Regions from separate parts of the Paenibacillus sp. FSL H8-0261 genome, predicted to be linked through region 2. Evidence: riboswitches for the same ligand, from Rfam matches in the RefSeq annotation. Region 2 holds a riboswitch; the other holds the start of a gene.
What was found. Region 2 has a riboswitch for S-adenosylmethionine ahead of metA (homoserine O-succinyltransferase). Riboswitches for the same ligand answer to the same signal wherever they lie in the genome.
Positions count from the first base shown of each region.

Region 1: another riboswitch for S-adenosylmethionine. It lies ahead of MHI27_RS25945 (methionine ABC transporter ATP-binding protein); the one in region 2 lies ahead of metA (homoserine O-succinyltransferase).

Region 1 is NZ_CP150297.1:5,830,847-5,839,083, forward strand. It holds gene MHI27_RS25940 (methionine ABC transporter permease) at 1-524, opposite strand, end outside; gene MHI27_RS25945 (methionine ABC transporter ATP-binding protein) at 524-1,540, opposite strand; SAM riboswitch class I at 1,641-1,780, opposite strand; gene MHI27_RS25950 (Cthe_2314 family HEPN domain-containing protein) at 1,881-2,615, opposite strand; gene MHI27_RS25955 (heme A synthase) at 2,725-3,702, opposite strand; gene MHI27_RS25960 (thioredoxin family protein) at 3,792-4,136, opposite strand; gene MHI27_RS25965 (polysaccharide biosynthesis protein) at 4,215-5,843, opposite strand; gene MHI27_RS25970 (DUF456 domain-containing protein) at 5,871-6,356, opposite strand; gene MHI27_RS25975 (Cof-type HAD-IIB family hydrolase) at 6,393-7,148, opposite strand; gene MHI27_RS25980 (peptidoglycan D,D-transpeptidase FtsI family protein) at 7,226-8,237, opposite strand, start outside.
Region 2 is NZ_CP150297.1:1,878,904-1,887,140, reverse strand. It holds gene MHI27_RS08240 (aminotransferase class I/II-fold pyridoxal phosphate-dependent enzyme) at 1-526, opposite strand, end outside; gene metA (homoserine O-succinyltransferase) at 563-1,483, opposite strand; SAM riboswitch class I at 1,597-1,727, opposite strand; gene corA (magnesium/cobalt transporter CorA) at 2,126-3,061, shown strand; gene MHI27_RS08225 (HRDC domain-containing protein) at 3,144-4,160, opposite strand; gene MHI27_RS08220 (ROK family protein) at 4,373-5,254, opposite strand; gene MHI27_RS08215 (5'-3' exonuclease H3TH domain-containing protein) at 5,519-6,445, opposite strand; gene MHI27_RS08210 (arsenate reductase family protein) at 6,754-7,128, opposite strand; gene MHI27_RS08205 (RluA family pseudouridine synthase) at 7,309-8,237, opposite strand, start outside.

The DNA.
Region 1 (8,237 bases), 2.9 Mb from region 2:
CCTAGCCCGCCGCCGCCTACCATCCCGGACATTGCCGTATAGGAGACCAGTGTAACCAGTGTGATCGTAACCCCAGCGAGCAGACCTGGACGAGCCTCTGGCAAAAGAACACGCATAACGATCTGATTCGTGGATGCTCCCATCCCTTGCGCCGCTTCGATTACTCCACGATCCACTTCTCTTAATGCCGTTTCCACCAAGCGAGCAAAGAATGGAGCTGCACCAATCACGAGCGGTGGAATCGTACCAAGTACTCCAATGGAGGTTCCAACGATGGTTTTGCTAAAAGGAATTAAAGCCACCATCAAAATGATAAACGGTACGGAACGCAAGATGTTTACAAAGAATGATAAGACCGAGTAAATTACTCTGATTACTATACTATTCGATCTTCCCCATAAATACAATAGAATTCCGAGTGGTAAACCAAGAATAATTGTGAACAATCCAGAGAATATTAACATTTGCAAGGTAGCAACTGTAGCATCCATCATTTCTTGCCAGTTTAAGTCTGCGAAATTCATTACGAAATCACCTCCACTTCAAGGCCTTGAGCGGTTAGTTCGGCTATCGTCACAGCGATCGCTTCAGCTGGACCTTCGAACCGAACAATCATTTGTCCATAAGGTACGTCTTTTATCGTTGAGATGGTACCATGCAGAATGGCGAAGCTAACACCTGTCTCACGTACTACATTGGAAAGTGCAGAGCCGTAGGTCTTCTCTCCGAAAAAAGTAATTTTGACGGCCTGAGAGTTGTCCCCAGCAGCAGCGTCAAGCGCCGTACGAAGGGGTCCCTCATTCTGTGATTCACTGCGAATGAAATCGCGAGTGACCTCATGCTGCGGCTTCAGGAATACCTCCGTGACTTTACCTTGCTCAACGATACCACCACCATGAATGACCGCAACACGGTCGCAAATGCTCTGAATCACGTGCATTTCGTGAGTGATCAGCACAATAGTCAGATGGAACCGTTTATTAATATCGAGCAATAGCTTAAGAATAGAGTCTGTCGTTTGTGGATCAAGCGCAGAGGTTGCCTCGTCACACAGCAGCACATCAGGGTCGCTGGCAAGTGCCCGAGCGATGCCGACTCGTTGCTTTTGTCCTCCTGATAATTGAGACGGATACTTATCCTGGTGTTCTTCAAGCCCAACTAGAGCAAGCAGTTCTTTCACTTTTGCATCAATATCTGCTCTCGAGGTACCTGTGAGTCGTAGAGGAAAAGCAATATTATCATATACAGTCGCAGAAGATAGCAGATTGAAATGTTGAAAAATCATTCCTATCTTGCGCCGCTGCTCCTGCAGCTGGCCTTGGGTAAGCTTGGTTAGTTCAATGCCATCTACCCATACTTCCCCTTCTGTCGGACGCTCCAACAGATTAATGCAACGGATCAATGTACTTTTCCCCGCTCCAGAATGGCCAATAACTCCGAATATTTCACCTTTTTCGATAGACAAATTCAATCCGGAAAGTGCTGTAGCCGCATGGCTGCCTTTTCCATATACCTTTGTTATTCCTTTTAGATTAATCAACGCTCGTCGCCCCCTTTATAATTCACTTATTCCATACAAAAAAACCTCCGACGATCGATGCAGATCGCAAGAGGCTCTGTGTGTTTATTTAGACAATGCCTTCTCATCTGCCAACGACCACAAACCTTGCGTCATTGTAGGAATTAGCACCATGACATTTGTACATAACGCTAATCGCGCTGTATACAAATCGGTTGCCGGGCTTCATCGGGCCTATCCCTCCGCCACTCTCGATAAGATATAGAGTATGAAATTTTATGTTTGAATTCGTACAGACTTTAATGCAAGCATAAGTATAGTAAGTTTCTTGTTTTTTGTCAAAAGGAAATATCTTGAACGCTTAGGATTGTACACGCTTTGCCTTGCTTATTTCCTTACGCAGCTGTTCATTGCTGTAGCTGAATGCCGCGATTAATGTTTTACAGTTCATTTCAAGGGACTGCTTTAAATCCTCAAGATGGCTATCTAAATCCTCAAGCTGAATTTTGTCATGCAAGCCTTGATGCCGCTGCCATAAATCATCCTGCATTTCGGAATTCATATAATGAATTTCAGCATTTCTGCGCTTGCGTAGATTCTCCAGTGGATCACGATAAGAGTTCTTGATCTGTTCCAGTTGATCCGCTAATGCAGGATGCACATTCAATAACTGAAGTTGACGCAGTACTGTAAAATAAGAAAAGTGCGTTTTTAATTTGGAGGTTTTGAGGTCATAAAAATGATTCAGTACCGTTCCAAGCTTGTCCAGAAGAGAGAACACACGAATAAATCCATCTTTATAAAAATAAACATACCGCGCATAATCGCCTTGTTCCACTGGTGACATATCGTCCATATAACCAGCGATTACCGATTTCCGGTAAAAAGCAGCTGCGAACCAGCTTTGCTCCAATTCATCCAATGAGGAGATCAGTCCACGTGTCCAAATCTCCAGCTTGCGGTATTCATGGTCATTATCCTCATGAGCGTTCATTTCCTTGCGCAGTAAGGCTGCAAATGTGGCCATGTTCTCCATCGCGTCAGCCAATACACCGCTGTTCTTTCGAGGCGGCTCTCCAAGTATAACCCGCAGCATATCCCAGTCCTCCTAAAGTTTTGTCCAGCACCACGATATACCGATTTCCACTTTATTATTCCGCAGGTAAAGCGACTCTATCCACGGTGGGAACTTTCTACCAAGGGTGTTACAACGGTGTCATTGGATTCGTTGGATTTTTTTCAACAACGACATTTCTCGCACGATTCAGCTGCCAGACTCTTACACTCATATAACATAAGACACCAAACAAACTAGCGATCAACAAAATATGAGCCAAAGCGGCAAATATGTACAATCTTTCATTATCAAGTGTGTAAACAACAGCAGCACCACTAAATACCTGCATCAAGCACAGCAGAACAGCCGCTACGCCAAGAGCTCTTAGCTCTGGGTAATCCTTATGTTTCCAAAAAGCTAAATGTCCAAGCACCGCAGTAAGAATGAATAAGATCAAAGCCGCAATCCGGTGCGTAAAAACAATACCTACTCCCCCGGAAAGCTCGGGAACCCATTCACCGTTACAGAGCGGCCAGCCAGAACATCCACCGCGCGAATCCGTATGACTAACAAAGGCTCCAATATAAACAACAACATAGGAATATAAGGCCGTGAAGCAGGTTAAATTGCGGAAAGCCTTACTGACGGGTTTCTTCTGAAGCTCCATCTTAGGATCGTACTCACCTGCTTCATGTCGCCTTTTAGTTCCTAGAGCCAGCATTAGAGAACTTGAAAAAGCAATCAAGGAAAAGCCCATATGCAGTGCCATTACAGCAGCAGATTGGGATTTAATCACTGCAAGCGCTCCCATACCACCTTGAACAATTACAAACAGCAACGTCATAAATGCATATACTAACAAGTCCCGCCGATTTCGAGCATAACGCCAAAAGGCAATCATCGAGGCAAGTGACAATAACCCTGCCAATCCGCTAAACAAGCGATGGGTGTATTCAATCATCGAACCTACAGTATAGGCCGGAATCAATTTCCCATGACAGAGCGGCCATTCATTTCCGCATTCCAATCCCGATCCAGTCTTCGTTACAACCGCTCCCCCTAGTACAGCGAGGAACATGATAAGGCAAGTAAGATAACTAAGCCATTTCAACTGATTTGTCGACAAAAATATCACCCGCAGTTTTTAGTAATGAAGAAGCATCTTAAAAAACCACCGCTTTTGCTCGAACAGGCGAAAGCGGTGGTTTTCCGGAATTACTGTTGAAGGCTTTGATGCACTTGAACCGCTTTATCCAGGAAATTCTCAATTTCCTCGCGGGATTTACGTAATTTATTAACGAATCTAACCAATTCACGCCCATCGGAATACGCGACAAAGCTTGGAATACCCATAATATTTTGTTCCTGACTAACGTCACCCACAGCATCAACGTCAACCTCAACCAGCGTTAGACGATCTGCATAGGCTTGCTCTACCTCAGGAATAAAAGGATCGATAAATTTACAATCCGAGCACCAGTCCGCCTTGAAGATGGCTACAGTTAATCGAGGAGATTGAATGGCTACCTGAAATTCAGCAGGAGAACTAATTTTATCCATAGCTTGTTCAGTCCTTTCTTCCATATCTGTCAAATTTATATTCTTTAAGTGAAGCAAAATGTCATGCAGAAGTCAAACTTATTCTCTCATACGAACACGCGCAGGCTGCAATTTCATCAGCGGATGGAGCAATTTTTGCAATGCACGCGGATAACTGGAGATTTCCTGTTTAGTAAGCACACCCAGTACAATTAGCATGACCAGATAAATAACAACAACTGCGGCCCCTACAACAAGACAAGTGATCAGAAATGCCAGACGTGCAGGCATTAGATCTGTTAACAGAATTCCAGCTTGGTTAAGTCCAAAACCAATACCACCGGACACCAGAACCGCAATTGCGAAGCCGCCCCACCGTTTACCCATAATTTCGAAAGGTACAATGGATTTCAGCATCCGTAAGTTAAGAATAGTAATAACTACGAAACAAAGTGCTGTTGCGCCGATAATCCCGTAGATCCCAAATATCTTACTTAGCAAGAAGCTTGCGACTAATTTAACAATAATACCCACTAGCACATAATACATTGAAATGCGTGATTTGCCCATACCGAGCAAGATGGAGTTCGTTGTCATCATGGTGATCTGAAAGATCGTTCCAATCGTAAGCATCGCCACAATTCCGCTTCCGTCCAAGCTGCTGAACAATAACCCGTTTACAGAATAAGCTGCTGCCACAAGTGCCAACACAATTGGCATCCCTGTCAGGATAGAAATCCGCAAAGCAAGTGTAATTTGCTTCTTCAAGTGTCCCTCATCCCGACGGGCATAAGCAGCTGAAATGATCGGAATCAGCGAGGTTCCTAGTGCAATGGCTAGTACCGGTGGAATTCCGGCCACACTTTGAGCACGCGTGGTTAGTATACCCAAAGCTGCTGTTGCACTCTCTCTACCCATCTGATCGATAAGCAGTGGAACAGCCAAAGAAGTATCAATTACATTCACTACGGGAATCGTAAGTGAAGAGAGCACGATCGGAATTGATAGTGTGAAAATATCTTTGTAAATTCCCCAAATCGGCAATTTTTGAGTGGTATTGTAATTTAATCCTTGCTGTTTATCCTCTCGGCGCAGCTTGATTGCAAAATAAATCATGACACCAAATGCTGCAATACTACCAATTACGCTACCGAAGGATGCTCCCGCAGCTATAGTTGTATTGTTATACCCCTGCTGTAATAGAATATAAGCTAGTAAAATAGCGACTAGTACGCGAGCGAACTGCTCTACAATCTGTGAAATACCACCAGCCATCATATTGTTGCGCCCTTGAAAATATCCACGCATCATGGCAATTGCCGGAAAAAGTAAAAGCGCAGGTGCAATAGCCCTAACTGCCATCGCTGATTCAGGTACATCAGCAATATGTGTCGCATAGAACGGAGCGCCTATGTACAGCAAGGCCGTCATGATTACCCCTGCTGCTACTGAAAACAGCAATGCTGCATGATACACTTGTCTCGCCTCTTCAGGACGATTCAGAGCGTACCGCTCGGAGACCATTTTACTGAGCGTACTTGGAATACCTGCTGTAGCCACGGTGAGCAGCATTAAATAGATATTGTTCGATACCCCAAATGATGCTCTCCCCACATCATCAAAAATATGATCCAGCGGCACCCGCTGAACAAGCCCGAGTACCCTTGCCACCAAAGCTGCAGCAGCAAGGATAAGCGTGCCTTTTACGAAAGACTCTTTCTTGGACAAACCATTTCCCCTTCTTCACTGTTAAAATTAAAACCGGACGACCCATATAAAAAAGAGGACGACCATAATAATTTGTAGCACAATTTTGACAACAGTACTACTAAACAACCCAAGTATTGATCCTACACTTACTTTGGCAGCTTTAGCTGGTGAAGAACCTACGATCAATTCTCCTATAAAGGCACCCAGAAACGGACCAATAATAAGTCCAAAGGCTGGGATTACAAAAGGACCAATGATTAGCCCAATCGTACTCCCGATAATCGATGAACGTGAGCCGCCAAATTTCTTAACGCCCCACGCCCCTACAACGTAATCAGCAATAAATAAAACTACAACGATCAGCGTTTGAATGATCCAGAACCAGACACCAAAAGGCTCGAAAGAAAAGAACCAGCCATATACGAAAAAGGCAAGATAAATCGCAAGCGCACCAGGCAGTATAGGGTACACAGCCCCCGCTAGCCCTACGGCAAATAAAGCAATAATAAGAATCCAACCCAGGATCGTCAACACTTAACCTCCTAATAGCAAATATGCTCTATGGATTCACTTCGCAATAGCTTCATTAAAAATATATTTTTGAATGACTTCTGCAATTCCATCATTATTATTAGAAGCCACCACAACGTCAGCCTCTTCTTTAACCGTCTCCTGAGCGTTGCCCATGGCAACCCCAAGCCCTGACTGCTGAATCGCTGCAAGGTCATTGAGGCTGTCACCAACCGCTATAACTTGGGACATGTCTAGTCCTAGCAGCTTACAGACTTCCATGATTCCGGCTGCTTTATTCACTCCTAGAGGGTTAATCTCCAGGTTATGTGGAGAGGAGTTCGTAATCTCCAATCCACCCATATCTTGAAGACGAAGCAGCAGTTTATGACGAAGCTCATCATCTTCGGTGTGATAACCGAATTTAAGCCATTCTCTGCCCGTTACATCCCCATCCCAGTTATCCTGTTTGTGGACTTTTTCCGTAGAATAGGCCCAGAACCAGATGTCATCTTCTTTAGCAAGTTCATACATTTGTTGTACCAGCATAGGATCCATCAATGATCGCCGATAAATTTCATGTGGTGCTCGCCATATCTCACTACCGTTCACCGTAATCATAGGTGTTTCTAGTCCAAGCTGCTCAGCATATGGAAATGCACTTGTAAAAGCTCGGCCTGTCGACAGACAGACATGAACGCCTGCGTCGACCGCCTTTTGAAGCCATTTCACCGTTGTAGGTGTAATAATCTGTTCATCATTCAGTAGGGTTCCATCCATATCCAAAGCAAGCAGGCGGTATTTGGCAGTCATTGCCACCCCTCCATTCTTTTATGCTCTCAATAGAGCAGCTGTTTATTTTTTAATCATTATTCACCTTAGAGTCAAAGTTACTGAGTACCTGTAGTCGTTCCTTCATTCGCAGGATCATTTGTATTATTACCTGACTGTAGACTCTTCTTCGGAACGCCATCAAGTCCATATTCCCAATCATAAGCATCAAAAATTTTACGTGCGACCGGCGCGGCACTCTGGGAACCAAAGCCTCCTTCTGGAATAACTACGGCTACTGCCAGCTTAGGGTTATTTCGTGGGGCATAAGCAATAAATACACCGTTATCACGAATTTGACCCTTTGCTACTTGTTGAGATGTTCCCGTCTTACGAGCAAAATCATAAGGGAAATCAGAAAAAGCACTAACTTCACTTCGCATACCCTGTTGAATTTCTTTCCAGTAGGATTTATCGAAGGCTGTTACTTCATCTATTACCTCACGACCGAACTCCTTGACTACTTTTCCGTCAGCATCTGTAATCTTGCTAACTAGCTGAGGTTTGATCCGCTGTCCTTCATTAGCAAGTGTAGCTACGTATTGGGCAAGCTGCAACACCGTATAACTACCTTGTTGGCCGAAAGAAGCATATACAAGTGCCGCTTGGGCGCTACCCGCAGCCTCTATATTGGTATAGTTAATCTGTCCTAAGAATTCATTTGGCAGACCACTTCCCGTGGATACACCAAGTCCAAACTCTTTCATATACTTATCCCAGACATCTACGCCTTTGCTTTTGTATTTGTCATACAATCGTTTACCGATCATGTCCACCATGAACGCATTCGACGATTTCTCAATCGCTCTTGCAGGGTCCATAGAACCGTACACATGTCCTCCGGAGTTTCTTACCTTAGTTTCATGACCTGTTTTACCAAAAGTCGCGAAACCTCTATCCGGATAGTAGGTTGAGGTTGTAAAGAGACCTTCATTCAGACCCACGAGTACGCTCAAAGGTTTAATTGTTGAACCTAGTAGCAGTACAGACCTAAGTCCATTACCTGACGTCCCTGAAGAAATCGGATTAATGGTACCGTTCTGGTAGTTATCCATGATACTGTTCCAGACA
Region 2 (8,237 bases):
TATTATCTACAATGCTAAGTAACCCATGGTGACGTGCCCAAGTGCACACGGCTTCAATATCCGTGATCATCATAAGTGGGTTCGTTGGCGTTTCAATAAATACAGCTTTCGTATTTGGACGACGCGAAGCTTCCAGTGCATCCAAATCATTCGTGTCTACATAAGAAGCAGTGATTCCAAACTTGGACATAATCCGTTCCAACAAACGATAGGTACCGCCGTAAAGATCCAGCGAAACGATCAGATGGTCGCCTTGAGCGAACAAGGTAAGCACCGTTTGTATCGCTGCCATCCCAGAGCTACAAGCAAATCCTGCATCTCCAGATTCCAGTTCCGCAGCTGCATTCTCAAGCACTGAACGGGTCGGACTCTTGGTGCGGCTATAATCAAACCCTGTGCTTTGACCGAGTTTTGGATGACGAAATGCCGTTGCATTATAAATCGGAAAATTAATTGCTCCTGTGGCAGGATCTTCTTGAGAACCTATTTGAGCCAGTCTACTTTCAATCCTAAGTTTGTCATCCATGATTAATGCCTCCTAATTTATATTGTAGCGCTATTATTAATAAACAATCGGGTCGATATCATAAGGCGTTTCTTGATATACATAGTAATTGAGCCAGTTAGAGAATAATAAATTGGCATGCGCACGCCACACTGCTGGAGGTGTACGTTCTGGATCATCTTTAGGGAAGTAATGTTTCGGCAAAGCCATCTCCATCCCTCTAGACACATCACGGTCATATTCCCATTTTAAGGATAGAGGATCATATTCGGAATGTCCGGTCACAAATATTTGTTTACCGTCGTTTGTAGCCACTAGATACATACCAGCTTCTTCGGATTCCGCCAGAATTTGCAGATCTGGGTTATTCTCAATATCTTCACGGGAGACATCGGTATGACGAGAGTGTGGTACATGGAATACCTCGTCAAAGCCGCGCAACAATTTAATGTTATTTTGATTAATCGTATGAGCGAAGACGCCAAAGCATTTCTCAGGCAATGCCACTTTACGAACACCAAAATGATGATATAAGCCTGCCTGTGCCGCCCAACAAATATGCATGGTTGAAGTCACATTGTCCTTGCTCCATTCAAAAATCTCTTTCAGTTCTTCCCAATACGATACTTCCTCGAACTCCATTTGTTCTACAGGAGCACCTGTAACGATTAAACCATCCAAACGGCGGTGGCTGATCTCGTCAAAGGTTTTGTAAAAGCTCTTCAAATGTTCAGCAGAAGTATTCTTGGAAATATGGGAACGCGGATGCAATAAAGTAACATCAACTTGTAGTGGCGAATTTCCAATTAAACGCAGCAATTGAGTCTCTGTCGTCTCTTTAGTCGGCATGAGGTTCAGAATAGCAATCCGTAGTGGACGGATATCCTGATGGAAAGCCTGACTTTCGTCCATCACAAAAATATTTTCTCCGGATAGTACTTCTTTCGCCGGTAAACTGTCGGGAATTTTAATTGGCATTGTCTTTCCACTCCTTAGCTGAATTTAGTTATTTTGCCGCACTGCGGCTTGCTGAACATAAAAAGACCTTCCTCGGAAATCGAGAAAGGTCATATCTACAGTCATATGTGCCTCTCTCATCTGCCAGAATGTTCCTGAAGACGATTAGACGTCTGCAGAAATTCCGCAAGAATTAGCACCGTGCGTTTACACGCCGGTTGCCGGGTTTCATAGGGCTAGTCCCTCCACCTGCTCTTGATAAGATTTAGCTGTATTCAATTAAATTACTTTAAAATTCACTTTAAATCATGAACCTCCTTTTCGTCAAGTCCATACAATGCTGAAGAAGCCTCAAAATCACAATAAATTTGCTTGAAAGAGGCATACTCCGTTGTTATACTAGACAAGTATTTCATACCTGAACGAAAAGAAGAGGTGAGAAGAAGGATGGAAGGCGACCCGAGCTCGCAAATATGTGTACAGAATGAGCAACCACACAGGATAATCATCAGCTTGCCGGCGGCGGGAGCAGTTCTTCTTCATGCCCTCGAAACGTCATTTGGCCCTATGTATTGATTGTACCGCCGGCCAAGCTGATTTTTTTCTCTGTGCTTAATTTAGCAGTCCCTAGTGAAGACCTGGGGATAGGAGGAGTGAAATCAGATGAAAATCCGGCTGGTAAATGCAGGGGTTTTTACACCTATTGATGAAATTGATGAAACACTAACACCCCCAACGGAAGGGTTCTATTGGATTGACGCCGATGTTGAGGATTTGGAGCTGCTTCAGCCCTTGTTCAACCTACATGATCTTGCTGTTGAGGATTGCCTTAGCGAAGAGGATCAGCGTCCAAAGATCGAAATATACGAAAGTCACTACTTTATAGTTGTAAATAGCATCCGCTTTGACGATGAAGAAATTTTCCTACGGGCGCTCAATGTATTCCTTGGAAGACATTACATCATCACTGTCACGAAACAAAAGATCAATGAACTACGAATCCTGAAGCCTATGCTCTGGGAGCAAGAAGTAAGTGAACCGGATATGTTCCTTTACTTGCTAATTGACCTTGTCGTTGATAACTATTTCTCCGTCGGCGACCGAATTGAAGCTCGGATCGAGAAGCTGGAAGAAGATATCCTCATGCATACCAAGAAGTCACATCTCAGTGAAATTATCGGTCTGCGAAGTGAAATTCTATGGTTGAAGAAAATGCTGGGGCCACAAAAAGAAGTGATCAATACCCTAAATAAAAAAGACCTCCGTCTGATTGATGATCAGCTGCAGAAATATTTTAGCGACATTTATGAAAATGCGGTTAAAATATCTGAAACCTTTGAGACGTATCGCGATCTCATGGGCAACTTACGAGAGGCATACCAATCCAGTATCGCCAACCGCGCGAATGAAATTATGAGAGTATTTACTGCGATCACAACAATATTCATGCCCCTGACCGTAATTACCGGAATCTACGGTATGAACTTTGATCATATGCCCGAGCTTCATACGAAATATGGCTATTATGGCGTTATAGGCGTTATGTTGACGTTAGGCTGTGGGATGCTGTATGTTTTCCGCAAGAAGGAATGGCTATGAAACGAACCGGACGAATAAGCAAGACGAAGGACCTGTAACCGTAAGGTATAAGGAAGCCTTCGTCTTTTTGGTATGCGCAAATTTAAAAACTGGTCGCCATGCCCACTTTATGCGTTTGCTCTCGACGGAAACGGATGCGGATCAATCGCAGACGCTCATAATAAATATCCAATCCTTCAGCAGCGGAAAAGTCGTCGCCATACACCTTATGTAACACCGGTTTTAGGAAAAGATCCCCGAGCTCCACATAGGCATTCCATATCGCATCCTGCTCACTCTGCGGCATATTGCCAAGCTCTACATGGATCAGCTTCTCGACAGAATAACCTTCTCTTTCTAGCTCCTCTACCGCTTCAATCAGTTCACGCCGGTTCACTCCACTATTCACCTTAAGCTGTTCCAAGCCCAACCCATTCTCGATCCCCTGTAGCAAAATCCTCCGCAAGCGCAGTCGTTCTAGCTGCTTCTTATATTTGACTTCTTTCTGTTTATAAAGCCAAGAGACGAAAGACTCCTCTTCAATTACTTCATGCACCCAATTTAGAGGGAAGGAATGTTCCCTTGCCACCGCAGTAGTTATAGCCAGCCAATCAGCCCCAAACTGCGCTATCTTGCCTTCTCCCACACCCGGAATTTGCATCAGTTCCTCTGGCGTATGCGGTAGAAATGTACTTAACAAGCGCAACAGACGATTACTGGCGAGAATATAGGGCGCCTTCCGTTCACTCGAAGCCTTACCACGGCGCCAAGCACATAACTCTTCATAAATGGCTTCATTCCCATAATGTTCGCTGTAATATTGAAGCTTCAGCTGCTCCTGATTACGCCCAGTAAGACTATCCTCCTCGTGGAATATCCCATCGATTAAGGGTCTATAGCCATCTCCCATCTTCACTGCTAGCTCATGCCTGTATACACAGAGCATCTCATTCCATGAACCACCTTCATACCACAAATTCTCAATGTAATTCTCCCCACCTGAAAAATCACGCCAGCCCAAACTCCAGATCCCCTCTTCCTCTCCAATCCACAGCTGGGCGTACACCTCTTGATCCACTCCAGATATTCTGGATAAACGGTTCATAAACACAATTTGCATATCCATCCCTACCTTTCTCAACATTACAGTAAGCACAATAACCTTCCGGGAAGACCCTCCTTCGGAGCGAACAAATCCTTTCTCAATCAGACCCCGAACGCAAAAAAAGCACCTCTCTCACGATAAACGCGAAAGAGGTGCTCCCTCATTAAATGCTATACTGTTAGATCCTAGAATACCATATATTACCGAACAGTCAATGTCTTTTTATACTAGTTTCTAGCTAGAGCTAATGTAGCCAATCCAATCGCTCCAGCAAGCCCTGCATTGTCTCCAAGACCTGGTGAGACAACATAATTATCGATGTCGACATTAAGCGATGGATGTTGAACATATCCGCTCAATAACTCTTGCAGCTTAGTGCGAATTAACGGGAACAGGTGGCTTTGCTTCATAACACCACCGCCCATTACGATTTTTTGAGGAGACAGAATCAGCACATAGTTCATGAGTGCATGTGCAAGATAGTGAGCTTCCATTTCCCATGCCGGATGGTCCACTGGTAGCTCTCCTGCCGGTTGTCCCCAGCGTTTGCCGATCCCCGGACCTGCGGCTAATCCTTCAAGACAATCGCCATGATAAGGACAGTAACCCTCAAACGTATCCTCTGGATGTCTACGAACTAGAATATGTCCCATCTCAGGATGTGACAATCCATGGACCATCTGGCCGCCAACAACCGCTCCTGCTCCAATGCCTGTCCCAACCGTAATATAAAGACAGCTGTCCAGACCTTTAGCTGCTCCCCATTTACTCTCCGCAAGCGCTGCACCATTCACATCCGTGTCAAAGCCGATCGGAACGTTAAATTGGTCAGCCATTGTGCCTACCAGATTATATTGTCCCCAGTGAGGTTTTGGTGTCGTTGTTATGTAACCATAAGTAGGGCTGTCCAGTACGGGATCAATCGGTCCAAAAGATCCGATTCCGAATGCTTCTACATTTTTCTCTTTAAAATAGTCTATTACTAGTCCCATCGTTTCTTCCGGTGTTGTTGTCGGAAAGCTAACTCGGTCAACAATGGTACCGTCCTCATAACCAATCCCACATACAAACTTTGTTCCGCCTGCTTCAATCGCTCCCAATAGCTTCACAGCAATTCTCTCCCTTTCTCTAGTTAGAAGTTGAAACGCTACCCATACACAAATGAATAATAGCATAAAAAAAGCAATCACCAGCCCTAATTATACGTCGAATGAAGCGCTATCACAACAAGTATAAACGCCTTTTGCGTCCTTATAAGGACGCAAAAGGCGTTTAAGAGAGAAAGATAAGGATAATGTATAGTGTGAAACTTATACGTTCTTATAGTTTAACAAAACACCCTCCATGCATCTTTGCATGAAGGGTGTCTGATCTTAACCCAAATCGCCTAACTCAATCTGTACAATTCCCCGTTCGTCCTGCACCTCAGCAATCAAATGCATCAAGCTGCCGAACTCTAGCTCCTGAAATTTGCGCGCAGCTGTTTCCCGCTGTAGTTGCCACAAGGCTTCCGTCAGCTCGCAGACCACTGGTACATCGCAACGGATTTCCGCTAGCTCTCGCGATAAATGCAGCATATCCAGATCTGCTTCGATTTTGGTACGCACACCTTTAGGGAGCAGATGCAGATTCTCAATTACACCTTCAACTGTTCTGTATTCGGTCAGCAGTTTCAGCGCAGTCTTCTCACCAATCCCTTTTACGCCGGGATAATTATCACTGGTATCGCCCATAAAACCTTTCAGGTCAATCACTTGTCTAGGGGTTAGACCCTTTTCCTCCAGCAATTCTGCAAGGTCATACACTTTATAGTTAGAGCGTCCCTTTTTCATAATGACGACTTTAACATTCTCATCAATGAGCTGAAGCATATCATGGTCACCCGTCAAAATATATACCTCAGAGTTTTCACTGTAACAAGAAGCCAGCGTACCAATGCAATCATCCGCTTCATAGCCTGCAAGTCCAATATTCGGCACCCCAAGCTCAGCTACTACATCTTTTACTAGATCGAACTGTGGAATCAGCTCTAACGGGGCTTCAATCCGATTCGATTTGTATCCATCGTATTTCTCGGTGCGGAACGTTCCTTTGCCCATATCCCAGCAGCATACGACGTGAGAAGGCTCAAATGTGCTTACCGCATCGAAAAAATACTGCAAAAAACCATACACCGCATTCGTCGGCAATCCAGCTTTTGTCTTGCGAATATATCCTCCATAAGAGGTCGCATAAAAGGCCCGGAACAGCAGAGCCATTCCATCTACAAGCATTACACGGCCCGTTGTTTCTGCTCTCATGTATAAACCTCTCCCTTAATCGTTCATTGTATTGTTATTAAGCGCTTGTCCATGTTATTGCACAAAGAGTATTCTATCAGAAAATACATGATCTGATAAGGGATCATATAGTTACACATATGGGAGCTTATTCTTATCCTTTGAAACTAACAAGTAAAAACACCATCGGTGCCCTTGCAAGGGCGGTAAGCTTAAGCGAGAAATATAAGTATATTATAGAATCATGGTCTTTTGTGATTTTCCTAGATATCCAAAAAGGGATGCCACAACAGCCATGAAATGACTGTTGGGACATCCCCTTTACGGATTTATACTTTGGAAGCATTGCTCCAAGCTTCAGCATATTGCTCTTCTTTAAAGCCTACCGTAACTTTAACGCCATCGGTGACAATCGGACGTTTATTTAGCATGCCATGGCTTGCGAGCAGCTCAAGCTTTTCCTGCTCACTAAGCTGTGCCATTTTGTCCTTAAGACCCAATGCTTTATAGACTTCACCACTTGTATTAAAAAACTTTTTCAGTTCAAGTCCGCTATTGGCCAGCAATTCACGCAGCTCCTCAACGGTAGGCGGCTGTTCTGCGATGTTTTGAAGCTCAAGCTCATGACCTTGAGCTTGTAGCCATTTTACTGCACTGCGGCAGGTGCTGCATTTTGGATATTGATATACTTTTAGTTTGCTCATGTTGTTCTCCTTTAATGGTAGTGATGAGTGCGCTACGCTGGCAAATTATTCTTCCGATCGCTGTTATCCTCAGATTTCTTGATTTAGTCCGCTTGTTGCGGATGAAATCCGAGGATAAAGGCGAACACTCCGTTTCTCCAGAACCAATTCGCCCTCTCGCTAACATCACTAAGATAATTTTTACCTCAAATTCGCTATCGGTCCTTGCTCCAGTATTTCCTCCAAGGCCGCCATATCAGGCGGCAAAGGAGCTTCAAAGATCATTTCCTGCAGCAGCACCGGATGCTTGAACGTCAGACGCACCGCGTGCAGTGCTTGACGCGGTATGGAGGCATCTAGTGCTGCAACGGACTCCAACTGTTCACTTTGAGTTAAAGTCAATTCCGGTAGATTATACAGCTCATGACGATACATGCTGTCACCAATCAAAGGATAGCCGATAGAGGTCATGTGGACCCGAATCTGATGAGTACGACCACTCTCCAGCTTCAGTTCAACTTTTGAACCTTGTGCGTATACGGTCTTAACCTCATACCGAGTCAGAGAAGGATAACCATCCGGTGTCACGATACGTCGATGCGGCTCCTCAGGATCACGGTCAATAGGTCCGTCGATATCGCCGAAAGGCTCCACAGGAGCCCCATGAACAAATGCAGCATAACGTTTGTCCACTGTACCCGCAATCATCTGCTCAGAAATATGCTGATGGCTATACGGATTCTTGGCGATGACTAACACACCGGAGGTTTCCTGGTCCAGACGATGGACGGGTCGAAAGCGGAAACGTTCATTTTTTTGCGCCCAATAATGAACTACTCCGTTAGCCAGCGTATCAGTGTAATGTCCGTGTGTGGGATGCACGATGATCCCTGCTGCCTTGTTTACTACGAGCAGATGCTCATCTTCAAATAGAATTTCAAAGGGAATCGGCTGCGGTAAAATATCATCCGAAGTCTCTGTTTCCATGCGAATCTGTACAATATCGCCTGCCTTAACATGTACGCTGATATAAACACGCTCTCCATTTAATGTAATCCCTTGTTCTGTTTGCTTAAGGCGTGACAACAATTTACGTGAGACATCCATCCGTTTATGCAGGATCGTCTTCA